2 regions of the Bacillus sp. GM2 genome follow, and region 2 is predicted to be linked to the other one. Evidence: a T-box and tRNA genes for the amino acid it is inferred to sense, from the RefSeq annotation. Region 2 holds a T-box; the other holds one or more tRNA genes.
What was found. The T-box of region 2 lies ahead of tyrS (tyrosine--tRNA ligase). A T-box ahead of a tRNA ligase gene usually reads a tRNA of that ligase, here a tRNA-Tyr.
Positions count from the first base shown of each region.

Region 1: it encodes a tRNA-Tyr, which carries the amino acid that the T-box ahead of tyrS (tyrosine--tRNA ligase) is inferred to sense. The anticodon was not compared.

Region 1 covers NZ_JBRKSZ010000008.1:771,645-778,881, reverse strand. Annotated here, with positions in the region: gene ACVC9U_RS18550 (MurR/RpiR family transcriptional regulator) at 1-269, opposite strand, end outside; gene murQ (N-acetylmuramic acid 6-phosphate etherase) at 288-1,202, opposite strand; gene ACVC9U_RS18540 (2-thiouracil desulfurase family protein) at 1,377-1,829, opposite strand; tRNA gene ACVC9U_RS18535 (tRNA-Glu) at 2,013-2,087, shown strand; tRNA gene ACVC9U_RS18530 (tRNA-Val) at 2,238-2,313, shown strand; tRNA gene ACVC9U_RS18525 (tRNA-Thr) at 2,372-2,444, shown strand; tRNA gene ACVC9U_RS18520 (tRNA-Tyr) at 2,453-2,537, shown strand; tRNA gene ACVC9U_RS18515 (tRNA-Gln) at 2,542-2,613, shown strand; gene rocF (arginase) at 2,739-3,653, shown strand; gene sigW (RNA polymerase sigma factor SigW) at 3,879-4,442, shown strand; gene rsiW (anti-sigma-W factor RsiW) at 4,456-5,076, shown strand; gene cdaA (diadenylate cyclase CdaA) at 5,242-6,063, shown strand; gene ACVC9U_RS18490 (CdaR family protein) at 6,056-7,237, shown strand, end outside.
Region 2 covers NZ_JBRKSZ010000008.1:254,544-261,780, reverse strand. Annotated here, with positions in the region: gene ACVC9U_RS16090 (glycoside hydrolase family 13 protein) at 1-728, shown strand, start outside; gene pgmB (beta-phosphoglucomutase) at 725-1,405, shown strand; gene tyrS (tyrosine--tRNA ligase) at 1,668-2,918, opposite strand; T-box leader at 2,962-3,179, opposite strand; gene ACVC9U_RS16075 (MarR family transcriptional regulator) at 3,174-3,713, opposite strand; gene ACVC9U_RS16070 (RlpA-like double-psi beta-barrel domain-containing protein) at 4,007-4,387, shown strand; gene ACVC9U_RS16065 (TolB family protein) at 4,444-5,463, shown strand; gene ACVC9U_RS16060 (DUF4003 domain-containing protein) at 5,508-6,503, opposite strand; gene ACVC9U_RS16055 (small nuclear ribonucleoprotein) at 6,598-6,900, opposite strand; gene ACVC9U_RS16050 (hypothetical protein) at 7,023-7,237, opposite strand, start outside.

The DNA of each region.
Region 1 (7,237 bases), 520 kb from region 2:
TGCGGTTCGATATCGCGGTATCCCTGATCAGACGGTTTCATTAAATCGCCGGCGACCCTCATTTTTAAATCTTGAAAGCCTTTCAGCCCCAGAGATTTGCAGAGCCGTATTGCCGCCGCCCCGCTTGTCTTTGCCGAAGAGCTCACCTCTTGAATGGTGCCGTTTACGACCTCGTGTGGGTTTTTCAAAATGTATTCGGCAAGTTTTCGTTCAGATTGCGGCAATTTGTGAAGCATATTCTGAATGATTTCCAATCCTCCTGCAGCCATTGTTTCTTCCTTTCTTATTTAAGATTTTTCATAAATGGATAGGGCCTTTTCAATATCGCCTTCTGATTTCTCCAGCAGTTTTTCTGCAGCGGCTGCATCTTCGTTTGTTTTCAGCATGATGATGGCGGTTTTGACTTGGTTATTGGACATTTCCAATGCTTGCGCCGCTGTTTCTTTTGGCATACCTGTGACCGTTTGGATGATGCGGATCGCCCGCTCCTTTAATTTGTCATTGCTTACTTTTACATCTACCATGAGGTTTTCATAGACTTTCCCCATTTTGATCATGGCCGCCGTTGAGATCATGTTTAAAATCATTTTATGAGCGGTTGCGGCTTTCATTCTCGTCGATCCGGCAATGACTTCAGGGCCGACGACTACTTCTATGCTGTGATCTGCCGCCTGGCTGATCGCCGAGTTTTCATTGCATGTCAGCGATATGGCCTTGGCACCTGTTTTCTTGGCATACTTCAGGGCGCCTAGGACGTACGGAGTTCGGCCGCTGGCGGCGATTCCGATTACGGTATCATTGTTTGAGAGGTTAACGGCTTCTAAATCCCGTCTGCCAAAAGCCTCATGATCTTCAGCGCCTTCGACGGCATTGTACAAAGCTTTTTCTCCCCCTGCAATGATGCCTATGACCGACTCGGGAGATATGCTGAATGTCGGCGGGCATTCAGCTGCATCAAGTACGCCGAGCCTCCCGCTTGTACCGGCACCGATGTAGATGATCCGTCCCCCTTTCTTTAACGACCCGACGGCGTAGTCAACGGCGGTCTTAACATCGGGCAAGACTTCTTGTACAGCTTCGGCTACCGTTTTATCTTCATCATTCATGATTTTCAACATATCGATCGTTTCTGCCTGGTGAATGCGCTTGGATCTTTCATTGCGGCGTTCGGTTGTTAAGGAACCTAAATGGCTGTTTTCCATCGACAAATCCTCCTGATCATAAAATGCATATATTTCTTAATTTTCAGTATATTATGGCTGGAATATAATTTCAATGACAAAAGATAAATATTAAAATTTTGTTTCAATTAGGTTCTAAACATCTGAACGCCGAAATAAAATAAAGCGCAGATGAACTGCGCTTATGTCCTGGTACTACAGCTCGTCTATTTGATGTTCGGAAATCACACGGAAGCCTTCTTTTTTCAGAAGTGCCGACGTAAGGCCGTTGCCGGCTATTTTTTTGCTTGAGAAACTTCCATCGTATATATGGCTGCTGCCGCAAGACGGGCTGTTTTCCTTCAGCACGATCGTATCAGCCTTGATTTGCCTTGCCATCTCCAATGTTTGATATGCCCCTTTTATATATAGGTCTGTTACGTCATTTCCCGATTGTGTCTTGATCACCGCTTTGCCGTCTAAAACGTCTTCTCCCGTCCCGCCTATAATTTCGGCCGGTTCCCTTGGTGTTTGAAATCCGCCGAGCAGCTCGGGACAAGCCATCACCGCTTTTTTTTCTTCAACGAGCTTATTGATTTTTTCGACATAGCTGTGCGAACCGTTATAGCGGCATTCCACTCCGGCCAGACATGAACTTACCAGTATCATTATTCGGTCCCCTCTCTTGCACATCAGATAGCCCTATTTTAAACAAAATTTCCGCGCTTTTCTCAATCTCTATGAATAAAAAATTTGAAAATAAAAATTTTAATTTACCTCTTTACAAATGGGGAGGAACCTGTATATAATAACTTTTGTCAGCTTTACGAGAGCTGCTTGAAACACGGTGATGGCCCGTTGGTCAAGTGGTTAAGACACCGCCCTTTCACGGCGGTAACACGGGTTCGAATCCCGTACGGGTCACCATTCTTTTTTGGACGGCACGCTGGGAAAAGGAAGGCATGCTAAAGGGCGCAACATTCTGTTGCAACGCGCACTTGTACTTCAAAGGCAAGGAAGGCATGCTAAAAGCGCAACGTCCTGTTGCAACGCATGCACTTGTACGTCCTGTACTTCGGAGGATTAGCTCAGCTGGGAGAGCATCTGCCTTACAAGCAGAGGGTCGGCGGTTCGATCCCGTCATCCTCCACCATTTTTCGAAGCGGTTTTAGACACAACCGCGCCGGTAACTGCATAAGATACCGTATCATGCCGGTCTAGCTCAATTGGTAGAGCAACTGACTTGTAATCAGTAGGTTGGGGGTTCAAGTCCTCTGGCCGGCACTGTTTTTGGAGGGGTAGCGAAGTGGCTAAACGCGGCGGACTGTAAATCCGCTCCCTCAGGGTTCGGCGGTTCGAATCCGTCCCCCTCCACCATTATTGGGCTATAGCCAAGCGGTAAGGCAACGGACTTTGACTCCGTCATGCGCTGGTTCGAATCCAGCTAGCCCAGTTTTTGGACATCCTGTTCGGATGTCCTTTTTATTTTGTCTTTTTTGTATAACTATTCAAAAAAATGTCTTGTTGAGTCAATTCCGAATCGGAAGGTACAATGAAGGTCTGAAAGGGGGATATCATATGTTAAAACAGCAGATTTCAATGATCGGCGTGCCGATGGATCTTGGACAGCTGAGGCGGGGAGTCGATATGGGACCGAGCGCGATTCGCTGTGCAGGTGTTAATGAACGGCTGGAATGTCTTTGTCAGGATATTGAAGACCTCGGCGATATGACGATCGGGCAAAGAGAGGATGAGAAAGAAGGCGGGGAGCCGGCATCTGAAGAGCTAAGAAATTTGAAAGCGATTACAAAAACGAGTGTAAAACTTGCTGAGACTGTCGGTAATATCGTAGCTTCTGGCGCTTTTCCGCTCGTGCTGGGCGGTGACCACAGCATTGCGATCGGAACGCTTGCCGGCCTTGCGAAGCATTATCAAAACCTGGGTGTGATCTGGTATGACGCCCATGCCGATTTAAATACAAAAGAAACGTCTCCCTCAGGCAACATTCACGGCATGCCGCTCGCCATCAGCCTGGGAATCGGCCACGAAGGGCTGACCGCCATCTATGGAAAAGAAGCTAAAATTAAAGCGGAGAACATCGTCATCATCGGTGCGAGGTCACTTGATGACGGGGAAAAAGAATTGATTCGCGACAAAGGGATCAAAGTATATACGATGCATGAAATCGACCGCCTCGGCATGACAAGGGTGATGGAAGAAACGATAGACTATTTGCGAGGCAGGACGGACGGTGTCCATCTGTCACTCGATTTGGACGCGCTTGATCCGAACGATGCACCGGGTGTCGGAACTCCGGTAGCAGGAGGCATCAGCTACAGGGAAAGCCATCTGGCTATGGAAATGCTTGAGGAATCGAAGCTGATTACGTCCGCCGAGTTTGTCGAAGTAAACCCAATATTGGATGAGAAAAACAGGACGGCGGAAGCGGCTGTAGCCTTAATGGGATCGCTGTTTGGCGAAAAGCTGCTTTAGGTGCAGTTGAAGAGCGGCTTCAGGCTGCTCTTTTTTATGATAGAAGTCTCAACTTCATAATATTTATGATGTATAATAATTTTAAGCTAATATTAAGCGCATGAACCCTGTCAAAGCATCTACACCCTGCCAAAAATTTGATAAACTATTTTTATGAATTTAATGAAACCTTATAAAAACCAATTCGTATACATAAAGACCGGTGAAGGCAGAGGTTAGATAAATATGGAAACAATGATTAAAAAAAGAATCAAACAGGTGAAAAAAGGCGATCGTAACGCATTTGCAGACATTGTGGATATTTACAAAGACAAAATTTATCAGCTTTGCTACCGTATGCTCGGCAATGCGCATGAGGCGGAAGATATTGCGCAGGAAGCGTTTATCAGAGCATACGTGAATATCGACAGTTTTGATATCAACCGGAAATTTTCCACATGGCTTTATCGAATCGCAACCAATTTGACCATCGATCGTATCCGTAAAAAAAAGCCGGACTATTACTTGGATGCAGAGGTGGCGGGGACTGAAGGACTGACGATGTATTCCCAGGTTGCGGCGGATGTTGCGCTTCCAGAGGATGAAGTGGTTTCTTTGGAGCTGCACAGCACCATCCAGGAAAAAATCTTAAGGCTTCCCGATAAATACAGGACGGTCATCGTATTAAAGTACATTGATGAGCTCTCACTCATTGAGATCAGTGAAATCCTTAATATTCCCGTAGGTACGGTAAAAACGAGGATACACAGGGGCAGAGAGGCTCTCAGAAAACAATTAAGGGATCTTTAAGTGGGGTGATGAAATGAGCTGTCCGGAGGATATTGTTCAGCTTATGCATAAATACCTTGACGGAGACATACTGCCGGAAGATGAATCGCAATTAAAAGAGCACCTCCAATCATGTGAAGGCTGCAAAAAGCACCTTCATGAAATGGAAAAATCCATCGCTCTTGTCCAGAGCACGTCGCATCTTACAGCTCCGGCGAACTTTACAGCCGATGTGCTGGCGAACCTGCCGAAGGAAAAGCGGACGGCATCGATCAACAGGTGGCTTAAAGCCCATCCGTTTTTAGTGGCGGCAGCTTTATTTACAATTTTGATGGGCGGCAGCTTTTTCTCCAGCTGGAAAAACGATCAGGATTTCAGCGTATCCAGCCAGCCCAATCTCGTAGTAAAAAACAACACGGTCATCGTACCTGAAGGCGAAGTTGTCAAAGGCGATGTGACCGTGAAAAACGGAAAGCTGATTATAGAGGGCAAAGTCGACGGCGATGTCACGATTGTTAATGGCGAAAAATATACGGCTTCAGCAGGACAAGTCACCGGTCAGATCCATGAGATCAACGAGATGTTCGACTGGATGTGGTATAAGATCAAATCGACCGGAAAATCGGTTTTGGGCATGAAGGAGTCTAAAGAATAGAGCAAAGCGGGCGAATGAGCTTTGCTCTTTTTTTATGAGGGGCCGCCATTTCACTTGGAAAATCAATTTGTGCTATAATAGCCCCTGTATATATAAAAATAATAGATCATACCATTTTGAAACATATTAACCTTACTAATGACTGAATTCTTGGAGGACGAGGAAATGGCTTTTGAGGATATCCCTTTCTTGCAGTACCTCGGCGATGCCGTTGATATTCTCCTTGTTTGGTACGTAATATATAAATTAATGATGGTCATCCGCGGGACAAAGGCGGTTCAGCTTTTAAAGGGAATCGTGGTAATTGTTCTCGTCAGGCTGGCCAGTCAATATTTAGGATTAAGCACCCTGCAGTGGCTGGTTGACCAGGCGATCACATGGGGGTTCCTGGCGATTATTATCATCTTCCAGCCTGAATTGAGGAGAGCGCTGGAACAGCTGGGGCGGGGGCGCTTTTTTTCGAGGAGCGGAACACCTGAGGAAGAGCAGCAGCAGAAAACGATTGATGCGATTACAAAAGCGATTAAATATATGGCGAAACGCCGGATTGGCGCGCTTCTGACAATTGAACGGGAGACGGGAATGGGCGATTACATAGAAACGGGGATCCCTTTGAATGCAAAGGTCAGCTCTGAGCTATTGATCAACATCTTTATTCCGAACACTCCGCTTCATGACGGAGCCGTGATTATGAAAAACGATGAGGTTGCTGCAGCTGCCTGCTACCTTCCGCTTTCTGAAAGCCCTTTTATTTCAAAAGAGCTTGGAACGAGGCACAGAGCAGCAGTGGGAATCAGTGAAGTGACCGACAGTCTGACGGTTGTTGTATCCGAAGAGACGGGCGGCATCAGCGTCGCCAAAAACGGAGACCTTCACCGTGATTTATCGGAAGAGGCATTGAAAAATATGCTTGAAGCGGAATTTAAGAAAAATTCGCGGGAAACTTCCTCAAATCGCTGGTATTGGAGGGCGAAGAAAAATGGATAAGTTCTTAAACAATCCCTGGGCTGTCAAAGTTGTCGCGTTATTGTTCGCGTTTCTTCTTTACTTTGCGGTCCACAGCGCTCAGGCGCCGACTCCGAAGAAACCAGGTGAATCGTTTTTCCCGACATCGACAACAGACGAAGCGACGCTCACCGATATACCGGTCAAATCGTTTTATGATGATGAAAACTACGTCGTAACAGGCGTGCCGCAGACGGTGAATGTCACGATTAAAGGGCCGACCGGAACCGTCAAGAAGGTCAGACAAGTGAAGGATTTTGAGATTTATGCCGACATGCAAAACCTGAAAACAGGCAGGCATAAAGTCGAGCTGAAGGCCAGAAATGTTGCCGACGGCCTCACTCTGACCATCAATCCATCGGTGACAACCGTGACGATCGAAGAAAAAACGACGAAGGAATTCCCGGTCGAGGTTGATTTTTATAATAAAAACAAAATGAAAGACGGCTACACGCCGGAGCTGCCGATCATCAACCCGAAAAACGTCAGCGTCACCGGCTCAAAAGCCGTGATCGACAGAATCCAGAACATCAAGGCGACGATCAATTTAGAGGGCGTCGACCAGACGGTTGAAAAAGAAGCCAAGCTTACAGTATACGACAAGGACGGAAATGTCCTGCCGGTTGAAGTCAGCCCTTCCGTCGTTAAAATCACCGTTCCGGTGACGAGCCCGAGCAAAAAGATTCCGGTCAAAGTTGACCGGAAAGGCAGCCTTCCGGACGGCATCAGCATTTCCAGCCTCGATATAAGTCCGGGAGAGGTGACCGTCTACGGGCCGCAAAATGTTCTTGATTCGTTAGAATTTGTCGAGGCCGACGAGATTGATTTAAGTAAAATAAAGGATGATACTGAATTGGAAGCCGGCATTAAAGTGCCGGACGGCGCTAAAAAGGTGTCACCCGAAAAAGTGAAAATCAAGGTGAAAGTTGACAAGGAAGAAGAGAAAAAACTGAAAAACGTTTCAATTAAAACCGCGGGGCTGAATGACAGCCGGGATCTTGAATTTCTCGATCCGAAGTCAGGCAAGCTGGATATCACGGCAAAGGGCTCGACAGCCGCGATCGAAAAACTCCAGCCTTCCGACGTCGAGCTCTATGTCAATGTGGCGGATCTCGATGACGGCGAGCACAATATAAAGCTGGAAGTAAACGGTCCG
Region 2 (7,237 bases):
ATTTCGAAAATCATGATCAGCCGAGGGTCATATCCCGCTGGGGCAATGACCGCGAACTGCGCAAACAATGCGCCAAAGCATTTGCAACGGTCCTCCACGGCATGAAGGGAACCCCGTTCATTTATCAGGGAGAAGAAATCGGCATGACAAACAGCGAGATGCCGCTCGAGATGTATGATGATCTCGAAATCAAAAACGCATACCGCGAACTTGTCCTCGAAAATAAAACGATGACAGAGGAAGACTTTCGAAAAGCCGTGGCGAAAAAAGGGCGGGATCATGCGAGAACGCCGATGCAATGGGATGACGGAAAACATGCGGGCTTCACAGATGGAGAGCCTTGGCTGGCGGTAAATCCCCGCTATCAAGAAATCAATGTGAAAGAATCGCTCTCAGATGAAGATTCGATTTTCTATTATTATCAGAAGCTCATCGGGCTGCGCAAACAACATAAAGTCATCGTCTACGGAGACTACCGGCTGCTGCTCGAGGATGATCCGCAAATCTTTGCGTATATCCGCGAATACCGGGGCGAAAAGCTGTTAGTTGCCGTGAATTTGTCAGAAGAAAAGGCGCTGTTTCATGCTCCGCCGGAATTGCTTGAAGACAAGTGGGATGTGCTGTTATCCAATTACGCCCGCGAGCGGCTTGATATAAGCGGCAGTATCGACATGGAACCCTATGAAGCTTTTATGATGATCAGCCGGGCAAAGGGTTCGACATTATGAAAGCGGTCATTTTTGACTTGGACGGCGTGATCACGGATACGGCCGAACATCATTATCTCGCTTGGAAACATACTGCCGAACAAATCGGCATTGAGATTGACCGGAGCTTTAATGAACGACTGAAAGGCATCGACAGAGAGCGGTCGCTTGACACGATTTTGATTCACGGCGGTGCGGCCGGAACATATCGTGAGGCGGAGAAACAAGAGATCATGCGCCGGAAAAATCAATACTACCAACAGCTGATCCAAAGCTTGACCCCGCATGACCTGTTGCCGGGAATCGCCGGGCTATTTTCCGAATTGAAAAGGGAAAATGTAAGCATCGCGTTAGCTTCGTCAAGCCGAAACGCGCCCGCTATTTTGGAACGGCTCGGGGTCATGGACGAATTTCAGGCTGTCGTTGATCCGGCAGGACTTGCTCACGGAAAGCCCGACCCCGAAATCTTTTTGACAGCCGCCGCGCTGCTCGGTGTGCCTCCGTCTGAATGTGCAGCAATCGAAGACGCTGAAGCCGGGATCGCCGCGATCAAATCCGCAGGGATGTTCGCCGTGGGAGTCGGTGATGAGACATCGCTGAGCGGGGCCGATTTGATCGTCCCCAACACAAACGAGCTGACATTTGAGCTGCTGAATGAAGGATGGCGGCGCTGTTGCTGCATAAGAGAAGACAAATGAATCGTAAAATGGCAGGCCGCCGCCGGCGGCCTTATTTGCAATCAGAGAGGAGAATTGCAACATCAAAATCAAGGCATTCGGCCGGCCGGAGAGGAAGGCTGTTCGGATATGCTTTTTGCTGTTTATACAACGTTCTTAGCAATTCGGCTTCGAATCGAAACGATCAGATGATTGGATACCGTCCTGTTGCAAATTCTAACGCCTGCGCTTTTCATGAAAAACAGCCTAACGATCCTTTTAAAAGGATGATTAGGCTGATTGTTTATTGAGGCATTTGCAATTTGACAAACTTCCGTTTGCCGACTTGGATCATCATACCGTGTTCGACCGCCACATCCGCATGAATCGATTCTGCTTTGATGCCGTTGATTTTAACGCCGCCGTTTTGGATCATTCGGCGGGCTTCGCTTTTGGAAGGGAGGAGTCCGAGCGTCACCAATAAATCGGTGACAGGTACCGTTCCGTCACCTTGCCAGTGTACAGGCGTTATATTGTCCGGCGCGCTGTTTTGCTGAAAAACCTTTTTAAACTGCTGTTCGGCCGCTTCGGCCGCCTCGCTTCCATGATACATGTTGACGATGGTTTTCCCGAGAAGCATTTTCGCATCTCGCGGATGTACGGCCCCCGTTTCCAAATCTTTGACAAGTCGTTTTTTATCTTCCGCCTCCAAGTCGGTCGCAAGATGGATATATTTTTTCATCAAACTGTCCGGAAGCGACATCGTTTTCCCGAACATTTCATGAGGGTCTTCATCGATGCCGATGTAATTGTTCTTTGATTTAGACATTTTTTCAACGCCGTCAAGTCCTTCAAGCAGCGGCATAAGAATGACGACCTGTTTTTCTTTTCCGTACTTTTCCTGAAAGTGTCTGCCCATGAGCACGTTAAAATGCTGATCCGTTCCGCCCAGTTCAATATCGCTGTCCAGAACGACTGAATCATATCCCTGCATCAACGGGTAAAAGAACTCATGAAGCGAAATCGGCTTTTGCATGGCAATTCTTTCTTCAAAATCATCGCGTTCCATTAAACGGGCGACGGTAATTTTGCCGGCGAGTTCAATGACGTCTTCCAAGGTTAATCGTTTAAGCCATTTTGAGTTGTAGTGAAGCTCGACCTTGTTCTGATCAAGCACTTTTCCAAACTGGTGAAAGTATGTTTCGGCATTGCGGCGGACTTCTTCGTCCGTCAGCTGTTTTCTGGCGGCGGATTTTCCTGTCGGATCGCCGATTTTTCCTGTGAAATCCCCGATCAGGAGCTGGACGATATGACCATTTTCCTGAAATTGGCGCAGCTTATTCAAGACGACGGTGTGGCCCAAATGAACATCAGGTGCCGACGGATCGAGGCCAAGCTTAATTTTCAGCGGTTCGCCGGTCAAAATCGATTTGGCCAGCTTTGCCCGCAGTTCTTCCGGGGGAATGACCTCCTCCGCTCCGTCCATATATAAGTGAAGCTGCCTTTCGACTTCCCGCTTCTCGGCAGTTGTCAGTTGATCAAATTGTTGCTGCATGATAACTCCTCCTTTTTTTGTATAAAAAAAGAGCCTCATCCCGATAAGGGACGTGGCTCAAATGCACGCGGTACCACCCTGGTTGAAGACTTTCATCTTCCGCTTTATTTCAGATAACGGTTTCCCGTTCTTTGCTACTTAAAGGTTCACAAAGAAAGCTCAGGGAGGTAATTCACGTCTGCCTTTGCACCGGCTCGCACCAGCCGCCGGCTCTCTGGAACAGGGAGACAGCCCGCTACTTGTTCCCGTCGTTGCTTATGGTTTATGAAGATTGTCGTTCACTTTTCGAAGGAGCTCGATCAATGTATTCTGCTCCTCTTTTGTCATGCCCTTGATCAGCATGGTTTCCCCTTTGTGGAACGCCGGATAGAGCTCTTCAATAGCGGCTTTTCCTTCAGGGGTGATCTCGGCGTATACGTGTCTGCGGTCTCTCGGATCCGCGCTTTTTCCGCAAAAGTTCTTTTTTTCAAGCGTTTTAATGACATTGCTCGCAGTGGCTGTTGAAATGCCTGACAGTTCAGCGAGTTTTCTCGTTTCAAGCCTGCCCCATACCCATAGATCGTAAAGAATCGAAAAAGCCGTCCATGACAATTGATATGAGGAAAGAATCTCGGTCTCCATTTTGACACGGAGCTTTTGCGCTGACCGGTAAAGGTTGGTGGCGACCGAAATGGCTTCAAGATTCAAGGACTCGATCGGCATGCGTTTCAGCTTGATGAGTGTGTCGTGTTCTTCCTGTCGAAGATGGGGGGATCTATCCAATCGTGACGCCTGCCTTTTTATTTTCAGAATCATTAGCTATGAAACGAATTTTAACAGATGGTTTTCATTCATGCAAGCCCTTTTTTGATATGACGAGAAAAGCCGGCATCATGATGATGACCGGCACTTGTTTCAGCTAGGACTTTGGTTTGGTTCAGGGGTTCCGCAAGCGCGGTGCCTGAGTCATCTATTGTTGCGGTTATTGCCGGCCATTTAAACGTAATAATTGCATTTTAAACGTAAACAAACTGTAAAATACCATTTCTATGAAAAAAGGTATAATTTGAATGTCAGAAAAAAATCCCATTCACGGAGGATATTTTTATATGAAGAAGATACTTTTTTCTGTTTTTGTTTTGGCAGGCAGCTTGCTATTGGCATTCAATTTTGCCGGTGAGGCGAGTGCTAAAACGAAAAAAGTCAGCGGCTACATCACTTGGTACAACGGCGTGGGCAAAGTCGGCGCTGACGGCAAAAGGCTCGGCCATTGGGACTGCGCCACAAAGATGGGCTTCGATGTTCCGAGAAAAGGCACAAAAATAAGAGCCTATTCTAAAGCAAAACCAAAGAAAGTCATTACAGTCTATAAATATGATGTCGGCAGAATGCCGGGCGCTGTGTTGGATGTAAGCCCGAAAGCTTTTAGAGCTTTGGGATTTCCGACAAGCAAAGGAAAGGTAGCCGGACATTATACATATAAAAAATAGGAGAAATGAAGCAAGAAAAATCGTTTTCTTGCTTCTTTCAATTGGCGGGGTCGAATATGAAAAAAGTCTTTGTGTTTTTGTTGGCGGCCGTCATTTTAGCCGCAGGCGCATTTGCGGCCTTCCGCTATTTCGTCCCGGAAAAAGCGGAGCCGGCAAAGGGCGGCGGTTCAGACCTGCTCGTATCGATAACCGATCAGAAGCTGATGACCGCTTACTACGAAAATCAAAATAAGCTGTATGAAGAAAAGATGACGGATTACCCGGCTGTGGCATTAGACCGGAAAAAACGCATTCTTTATTATACGAACACCGATAACAGCAATGTGAAGCATTTGATCAGGCTCTATTTGCAGTCGGGCGAAAAAACAACCCTATATTCAGGGGATGAATATGTTGACGGGCTCAGTTTATCGGCGGACGGTGCGAAGCTGTTCATGCGATACAACCTTGCGGAGGAGAGGAATTTTCACCTCGCTTCCTTTGATTTAAAACAAAAGGCGTTTCACATCATTTATCCATCGTTAAAAAACAAGGACGAGAGCGTTAGCTACTATCAGTACAACAAAGCTAACAATCAATTCGTTATGCTGCATTATTCATTGAAAGAAGACTATCAAAAAACAGATAAGGCGAACAGCAAAGGAGTGCCGCCCGAACCGACGAATATGAACATTTCCCTGGCTGATGAGAAAGATCAGCAACAGGTGAGAACGATCGCAAAATTTATCAATGACACGGCAATTTCGCCGGATGGCAAAACGATCGTCTTTACAGAATCGGCTGATGATCAGAAGGCGATTTATGCGATGGATGCCGAAACGAAAAAATATAAAGCGATCATTTCAGATCAGCGGGCATTTTCATTAGTCGACTCAGCACAGCCGCAATTCTCGAAAGACGGGAAAAAACTTTACTTTCTCGCTGAAGCAAAAGATGCGAAGCTGCTTGAAGATGAAACGGGGAGCGAAGCAAGGGTGAGAACGATTTATTCGTATGATATGGATACGAAAAAAGTGAGCAAAGCCTGGGAAAAAACAAACGGGATTATCAACACCTTTTCCGTTATTGACGAATAATGAGCATCAGCCGGCACAAACAAACTGTGCCGGCTGATTTTTTATCAAGAGCCGTTTGCCTGAGACGCCGCAGCCGCCGAGCTCGTCATAATAGCGATTGCTGCTGTCTGCTGTGCTTGAATAACGGCTTCAAGCGTTTGATAAAGTCCTGTTTCCAGAAGCGCCGGATCTTCCGTTTTTTCGCTCATGTACAAGTTGACAGCCGTTTTCAGATTCATGTCTTTCTGCCACCTGAACAGTTTATCGCTGTTCAATGCGCCTGCTATGATTGTGATGGCATCTATGTCTTTTTCACCGTTCTCAAGCAATGCAAGCAGTCCGATTTCCGGGTAATGGACAGACTTCGGTCTTCTATGCTTTTTTGTCAATTCATCGTATATCCGAAGGGAGCGGGCGACAAGCTGATCGGAATCCCGCTCCGGCACAAGCGAGAGGATGTGGCTGAGAAACTGCAAATCGTTCCCTTTGCGAAAACCCGCTTGGTTCAGCTTTTGGTAAAACGCTTCGATATAGTCAATCAGTTCACCTGTCTCCATGTCTGAACCGGCCAAAAGCACGGCGAGCGGGTAGTCGCCGGCAGATGTTAAAAAGACGTGCTTGTCCTTCATTCCTTTGTAAATAGACAAAGCCCGGTTGATTTTGTCTTCATGATCATGCTCATCAGGATATTTTGTTAAAAGGATGAGTGCGGACAAGTAGGTGAAAATGCTTTTTTTGAATCCGTTGCCGGTCAGTTTTTCGTAAAGAATGAAAAAAGGTCTGATATGCGTTTCAGGTTCTTCGAAGCGCACGTCAAACATAGCGGCGAATGTATAGCGATGGGCCGACTTTAACGGCGAAAATGTCCCGGCGGCCTGTTTGACGGCCTCACTAAGCGTTAAAAACCGTTCTTTATCAAAAGGCCGCTTGTTGACGACATACATGGAAGCAATCATCATCAATGTCCGCTGATCTGTGACTTTCCATTTCAAATCGCTTTTTAACTCAGAGTAAATTGCTTTATATTGATCCAATCGCTGCTGCAGTTTAGCAGATGCCATTTTATCTGTCTCCTTCCTCGGTTTGCGTCGTTTTTGTATATACGAAACAAAGGAAATTAAGTTTCATGGATTTGGCATCATACCGGGCTTTTGCTTAATAATATGGAAAAGGATACAGCGCGGCAATAATAACAAACGGGAAGAGCCTTCTCCTGAACCGTCGGAATCGCCGGCGCGGATATCCGTATCCGCCGTAAAACTGCCTTTCATCTGTCACGTCTTCGGGAATGAGGAGAGATGTTTCCTGACGGTTCACCCCTTCAAGGATGCCGTGAACGGAACGGCCGTCCTTCATTTTCAGCACGACGTGATAGTGCATGTATTTGCGGCATAAATCGTGCAAAGACCTTTGATGATCATGGGGCATTGAGCAAACGGCATCTTTCGGAACACTCATATTCCTTTCCATCTCCTTTTAGATTCATGGTATTCATCTAATGGATGAATGTTCCGGTTTGGAACGGTGGAGCCGTGATATATGTAAAAAAGCCGATATAAATCGGCTTTAAAGATCAATGGTCAGCACTTCTTTCTGCGGCACTTGAAACGGTCGTCATCATCATCAGAAAAACACTTTCTTTTTCTGCACTTGAACCGGTCATCGTCAGAGCTGCGGGTTTTATCCGTTGTATCCGTTTTATTCGTTTTATCCGCTTTATCGGTATCCGCCGAACGCAGCGCGTTCCTTGACTGTCTTTCTTTTTCCCGCTCAGGGCTGTATGGATCGTAATTGT